3 regions of the Streptomyces sp. NPDC089919 genome follow, and region 1 is predicted to be linked to each of the others. Evidence: riboswitches for the same ligand, from Rfam matches in the RefSeq annotation. Region 1 holds a riboswitch; each other region holds the start of a gene.
The links. A riboswitch is a leader RNA that binds a small molecule or an ion and turns the genes downstream of it on or off. The one in region 1 is predicted to bind thiamine pyrophosphate.
Positions count from the first base shown of each region.

Region 2: another riboswitch for thiamine pyrophosphate. It lies ahead of AB0O40_RS15935 (thiamine ABC transporter substrate-binding protein); the one in region 1 lies ahead of thiO (glycine oxidase ThiO).
Region 3: another riboswitch for thiamine pyrophosphate. It lies ahead of thiC (phosphomethylpyrimidine synthase ThiC); the one in region 1 lies ahead of thiO (glycine oxidase ThiO).

Region 1 covers NZ_JBFBGK010000177.1:6,203-8,460, reverse strand. The annotation lists gene thiS (sulfur carrier protein ThiS) at 1-193, opposite strand, end outside; gene thiO (glycine oxidase ThiO) at 190-1,416, opposite strand; TPP riboswitch at 1,414-1,526, opposite strand; gene AB0O40_RS36680 (FAD-dependent oxidoreductase) at 1,705-2,258, shown strand, end outside.
Region 2 covers NZ_JBFBGK010000032.1:49,672-51,929, reverse strand. The annotation lists gene AB0O40_RS15945 (phosphatidate cytidylyltransferase) at 1-92, shown strand, start outside; gene rlmN (23S rRNA (adenine(2503)-C(2))-methyltransferase RlmN) at 169-1,281, shown strand; TPP riboswitch at 1,302-1,412, shown strand; gene AB0O40_RS15935 (thiamine ABC transporter substrate-binding protein) at 1,499-2,258, shown strand, end outside.
Region 3 covers NZ_JBFBGK010000005.1:56,364-58,621, reverse strand. The annotation lists gene AB0O40_RS03830 (YibE/F family protein) at 1-936, opposite strand, end outside; TPP riboswitch at 976-1,128, shown strand; gene thiC (phosphomethylpyrimidine synthase ThiC) at 1,122-2,258, shown strand, end outside.

The DNA.
Region 1 (2,258 bases):
CCTGGACCGCGGTCAGGACCTCGACCCGGTCGCCCTCGCCGAGCGCGGTCGCGGGCCACTGCCCGCGCGGCACGACGGTCTCGTTGACGGCCGCGGCCACTCCGGACCGGGCCTCGGTCAAGGTGGCGACCAGGGCCTCCAGCGTGGTCCCGGCCGCGACCTCGCGCGGCTCTCCGTTGACGGACACGGTCATACCAGGGACTCCTCACGTGCGGTGCGGCCGGCCGGCCCGGCGGACGGAGCGCCGGCCGAGAACCGCCGGGGGGTGAACGGCCGCGCCTCCGCGGGCAGTTCGCCGGTGGTCAGGACCTCCGCCAGGGCGTCGCCGGTGACCGGGGTCAGCAGGACGCCGTTGCGGTAGTGCCCGGTGGCCAGGTGCAGCCCGGGCAGCTCGGTCGGGCCGAGCAGCGGGGCGTTGTCGGGGGAGCCCGGGCGCAGGCCCGCCCGGGTCTCGGTGAGCGGGAGTTCGGTGATGCCCGGCACCAGCTCGTGGGCGTCGCGCAGGAGTTCGTACACCCCGCCGGCGGTGACCGTGGTGTCCCAGCCCAGTTCCTCGCTGGTGGCGCCGATGACCAGCTCGCCGTTCTCCCGGGGCACCAGGTAGACCTGGCTGCCGCGGACCACCGCGCGGACCGTCCGGGTCAGGAAGGGCGCGTAGGCCCCCGGTACCCGCAGCCGCAGCACCTGGCCCTTGACCGGACGGATCGGCGGGGCCACCTCCGGCGGCAGCCCGTCCAGCCGGCCGCTGAGGCTGCCGGTGGCGAGGACGACCTGGTCGGCGGCCAGCCGGGTGCCGGAGTCCAGGACCGCCCCGGCGGCCCGGCCGCCGGTGACGGTCAGCCGCTCCACGGCGGCCCGGTGGAAGACCACCCCGGCCCGTGCGCAGGCGGCGAGCAGCGCGGCGGCCAGCCGCCGGGGGTCGACCTGGTGGTCGCCGTCGGCCCGCAGCCCGCCCCGGACGCCCGGCGCCAGCATCGGCTCCAGCCGCCGGCACTCGCGCCCGCTCAGCCACTCCGACTCCAGCCCGCAGCGCCGCTGGAGTGCGTGCAGTTCGCGCAGGTGGGTGCGGTCGTCGGCGTCCAGGGCGACGGCGAGGGTCCCGCAGGCGCGGAAGCCGATGTCCAGCCCCCCGCTGGCCTCGGCCAGCTCGGCGGCGAACTGCGGATAGCGGCGGGCGGAGGCGAGGTTGAGGCCCAGCAGGGTCTCCTCGCCGTAGTGGAGCTCGGTGACCGCGGCGAGCATGCCGGCCGCGACCTGGGCGGCCCCGCCGCCCGGCGCCGGGTCGGCCAGCGCGGTGCGCAGCCCTCGCTGGGCCGCCCGCCAGGCGGTGACCAGGCCGATGATCCCGCCGCCGATGACGAGGACGTCCGATCCCCGCTCGCCGGGCGGACGTCCGGTGGATGTGGATGAGTGCATGGGTGTCCAGCCCCTCCCTTCGCCGGCATGACCCGGATCAGGTTCGTACGGTCGGAGGCCGCGCAGCCTCCCTCTCAGCCCGGTACGTCCGGGCTCCCGCGATAGGTACGCCCGCCAGACTATCCCCCGGCTCGAGTGCGGGTAAGGCCGCCCGGCCGGGGCGCGGGCGGCCGGGCCGCCGGACCCCCATTTCCTGACGGTTCGTCAGATGTATAGGGTGGGACCGTGAGCGAGCAGCTGAGCGGGACGCGGGGGACGGGCCGGGGCGCCGTCATCGTCGGGGCGGGCATGGCCGGGGTGCAGACGGCCGTGGCCCTGCGCGAACAGGGCTGGACGGGACCGGTGACCCTGCTGGGCGCCGAACCGCACCAGCCGTACGACCGGCCACCGCTCTCCAAGGCCGTGCTGCTCGGCAAGGCCGAGGACTCCGCCTTCGACATCGACTTCGAGGCCCTGGCCGTCGAGCTGCGGCTCGGCGTCGAGGTGACCGGCCTGCGCCCGGCCGAGCACGAGCTGGACACCGAAGCCGGCCCGGTCCCGTACGACGTCCTGGTCCTGGCCACCGGCGCCGAGCCGGTCGCCCTGCCCGGCAGCGCCGGCGTCCCGGGCGTCCACCTGCTGCGCACCCTCGACGACGCCGCGCGCCTGGCGCCGGTGCTCGCCGAGGGGCGGGAGATCGTGGTGGTCGGCGCCGGCTGGATCGGCGCCGAGTTCGCCACCGCGGCCCGCGCCGCCGGCTGCGCCGTGACCGTCGTCGAGGCCGCCGACCGCCCGCTGGCCGGCGCCCTGCCCGCCGAGGTGGCCGCCCCGATGGCCCGCTGGTACGAGGAGAGCGGCGCCCG
Region 2 (2,258 bases), on a different contig from region 1:
GTCACGGCGGCATCATGGACCGGCTGGACTCCCTGCTGCCGACGGCCCCGGTGGTGTGGCTGCTGCTGGCGCTCTTCGTCGGCACGGGCTGACCGACGGGACCGGGTTACCCTGGAAAGGCGCGCTGCTTCTTGCGGCGCGCCTTTCGTCTTACGAGGAGTACCTGCCATGGCCCGCCCCGTCCCGGGAGAACTGACCTTCGTCGCGCCCAAGGGAGCGAAGAAGCCGCCCCGGCACCTGGCCGACCTCACGCCGGCCGAGCGGCGCGAGGCGGTGGCCGCGATCGGCGAGAAGCCGTTCCGCGCCAAGCAGCTCTCCACCCACTACTTCGCGCGCTACGCGCACGACCCGGCCGAGTGGACCGACATCCCGGCCGGCTCCCGGGAGAAGCTCCAGCAGGAGCTGCTGCCGGACCTCATGTCCGTCATCCGGCACATCAGCTGCGACGACGACACCACCCGCAAGACCCTGTGGAAGCTGCACGACGGCACCCTCGTCGAGTCCGTGCTGATGCGCTACCCCGACCGGGTGACGATGTGCATCTCCTCCCAGGCCGGCTGCGGCATGAACTGCCCGTTCTGCGCCACCGGCCAGGCGGGCCTGGACCGCAACCTGTCCACCGCCGAGATCGTGCACCAGATCGTCGACGGCATGCGGGCACTGCGGGACGGCGAGGTGCCCGGCGGCCCGGCCCGGCTCTCCAACATCGTCTTCATGGGCATGGGCGAGCCGCTGGCCAACTACAAGCGCGTGGTCGGCGCCATCCGCCGGCTCACCGACCCCGAGCCCGACGGCCTGGGCCTGTCCCAGCGGGGCATCACCGTCTCCACCGTCGGCCTGGTCCCGGCGATGCTGCGGTTCGCCGACGAGGGCTTCAAGTGCCGCCTCGCGGTCTCGCTGCACGCCCCCGACGACGAGCTGCGCGACACCCTCGTGCCCGTGAACACCCGCTGGAAGGTCCGCGAGGTCCTGGACGCGGCCTGGGAGTACGCGGAGAAGTCCGGCCGCCGCATCTCCATCGAGTACGCGCTGATCCGCGACATCAACGACCAGGCCTGGCGGGGCGACCTGCTCGGCCGGCTGCTCAAGGGCAAGCGGGTGCACGTCAACCTGATCCCGCTGAACCCCACCCCCGGCTCCAAGTGGACCGCCTCCCGGCCCGAGGACGAGCGGGCCTTCGTCCAGGCGATCGCCAACCACGGCGTGCCGGTCACCGTCCGCGACACCCGGGGCCAGGAGATCGACGGAGCGTGCGGTCAGCTCGCGGCCAGCGAGCGGTAACCTGGCTCCCGTACATCTGCATATTCCGACAGGGGAGCGCCACAGCGCTGAGAGTGCGGGCACCGTCAAGCCGCAGACCCTCTGAACCTCGCCCGGGTCATTCCGGGTAGGAAGTTCGGTCATCACCTCAAGCTGTTGCGCCCTGCCCCGGCGTCCGCTCCTGATGAGCGCCGGGGCCGGGCCGCGTCTTCTCCTGGTCACTCCAGGAGGAATTTTCGTGAGCACCACCAAGAAGATGGCGGGCGCGGCGCTGGTCGCCGCCCTGGGCGTGTCGACGCTCACCGCCTGCGGCGGCGACGGCAAGGACAAGGCCGGGGCGGGCGAGTCGCCGAAGTCCACGACCGTCACCCTCGTCAGCCACGACTCCTTCAACGCCACCCCGGCGGTCCTGAAGGAGTTCGAGAAGCAGAGCGGCTACACCGTCAAGATCCTCAAGAGCGGGGACGCGGGCGCGGCGCTCAACCAGGAGATCCTCACCAAGGGCTCCCCGCGCGGGGACGTCTTCTTCGGCGTGGACAACACCCTGCTCTCGCGCGCCCTCGACAACGGCGTCTTCACCCCGTACGAGGCCAAGGGCCTGGCCGGGATCCCGGACGAGTACCAGCTCGACAAGGCGCAGCACCGGGTCACCCCGGTCGACTCCGGCGACATCTGCGTCAACTACGACAAGAAGTACTTCGCCGACAAGAAGCTGGCGCCCCCGGTCACCCTCGACGACCTGGTCAAGCCGGCGTACAAGAACCTCCTGGTCACCGAGAACGCCGCGACCTCCTCGCCCGGCCTCGGCTTCCTGCTGGCCTCCGTCGGCAAGTACGGCGAGCAGGGCTGGCAGGACTACTGGAGCAAGCTCAAGGCCAACGGCGTCGAGGTGGTCGACGGCTGGGAGCAGGCCTACAACGAGCGCTTCTCCGGCTCCGCCGGCGGCAAGAAGGCCAAGGCCGACCGCCCGCTGGTGGTCTCCTACGCCTCCAGCCCGC
Region 3 (2,258 bases), on a different contig from region 1:
GCCGAGCACCGCCACCGAGGTGCGCGCCGTCAGGCCGTGGCACATGTACAGCGCGATGAGCATGATCGCGCTGGCCCCGACCACCGCCACCAGCAGCGGGTTCGACCCCTGGAGGATGGCCGGCAGGATGAACAGCGTCAGCACCGCGAAGCTCACCACCAGCGCGATCAGCGCGGTGACCCCGCGCAGCCGGCCGACCAGCACCACCGCCACCGCGAAGATGCCGGCCAGCAGCGCCAGCGGCAGCTTCCGGTTCACGTCGATCACCGAGTACTGGAGATCCCGCGGAGCGTCGGGCGCGTACGCCACCACGACCTCCTGACCGTCGCTCAACTGCCGGGGCGCGCCCGGCTGGACGATCTCGACGAAGGTCCGGCCCCGGTCGGGGCCGCTGCGCACCTCGACGGTGGCCTTCTTGCACTGCCCGTTCTGCGACTGCACCGCCTCGCGGCCCTCGGGGGTGGAGGTGTCCCCGGTCGGCGGGACCTGTGCGGCGTTGACGTCCTTGCAGTCCACCCGCTCCAGCCGGACCACTTGGCCCTGCTGGGTCTGCCGGTCGAAGCCGACGCCGGTCCGGGAGTGGTCGGGGGTGCCGCCGGGCCAGAGCACCGCCATGCCGATGACCACGGCCGCGGCGAAGGGGATCAGGACGGCGGCGATGACCTTGCGCAGGTGCCGGGAGCCGGGCGCGGCCGGTCCGTGGCTGTGCGCGTGCCCGTGCCCGCCGTGGCCTCCGTGCCCGTGCCCGCCGTGACCTCCATGGCCGCCGTGTCCGGAGCGCCCGTGACCGTCGTGTCCCCCGTGCCCGTGGCCACTGTGGTCGGAGTGCCCGTCGTGGCCCGCACGGTCGGAGTGGTCCGGGTGGTCGCCGGGGTTCCTGGGGCGCTGCGGAGAGGTGGTCACCGGCCGATCATCGCAAGAGATGAGGGGGCCCACTGTTCAGCGCCACACAGATGACGCTAGCGTGGGGGCACCTTTGCACAACGCGGGAGCTCGGAGCACCGGGCTGAGAGGGCGCTGATCACCGTACGCGCGTCGAGGACGACGAGCGGGTACGGGAGGAGGCTGCGTCGACCGCCGAACCTGTTACCGGGTAATGCCGGCGTAGGGAGATAGGTCTCATGACCATTCAGGATGCACGCACGCCTGCCACCAGCCAGGACGAGCGCACGCCGGGCTGGCACAAGGGGTACGTCGTGGGCTCCCGCCCCGACCTCCGGGTGCCCGTCCGACAGGTCCACCTCACCAACGGCAAGGACGTCACGCTCTACGACACGTCCGGTCCGTACACCGACCCCGCCGTCGACACCGACGTCCGCCGGGGCCTGGCCCCGCTCCGCGAGAACTGGATCATCGGTCGCGGCGACACCGAGGAGTACGCGGGCCGTCCCGTGCGCCCCGAGGACGACGGCATCAAGCACACCTCGCCGCGCGGTGGCCTGAAGAACCTCGACGCGGTCTTCCCGGGCCGCCCGCGGCAGCCCCGCCGCGGCCGGGGCGGCCAGGCCGTCACGCAGCTCGCGTACGCCCGCCGGGGCGAGATCACCCCGGAGATGGAGTACGTCGCGATCCGCGAGAACGTCTCCCCCGAGGTCGTCCGCGAGGAGATCGCCGCAGGTCGCGCGGTGCTCCCGGCGAACGTCAACCACCCGGAGATCGAGCCGATGATCATCGGCAAGCGCTTCCTGGTGAAGGTCAACGCCAACATCGGCAACTCCGCGGTCACCTCCTCCATCGAGGAGGAGGTCGACAAGATGACCTGGGCGACCAAGTGGGGCGCCGACACGGTCATGGACCTCTCCACCGGCCGCAACATCCACACCACCCGCGAGTGGGTGCTGCGCAACTCCCCGGTCCCGATCGGCACCGTGCCCCTGTACCAGGCCCTGGAGAAGGTCGACGGCCGCGCCGAGGACCTGACCTGGGAGATCTACAAGGACACGGTCATCGAGCAGGCCGAGCAGGGCGTGGACTACATGACGGTGCACGCCGGCGTGCTGCTGCCGTACGTCCCGCTGACCGCCCGCCGCAAGACCGGCATCGTCTCCCGCGGCGGCTCGATCATGGCCGCGTGGTGCCTGGCGCACCACAAGGAGAACTTCCTCTACACGAACTTCGAGGAGCTCTGCGAGATCCTCGCGACGTACGACGTCACGTACTCGCTGGGCGACGGCCTGCGCCCCGGCTCCATCGCGGACGCCAACGACGAGGCGCAGTTCGCCGAGCTGCGCACGCTGGGCGAGCTGAACACCATCGCC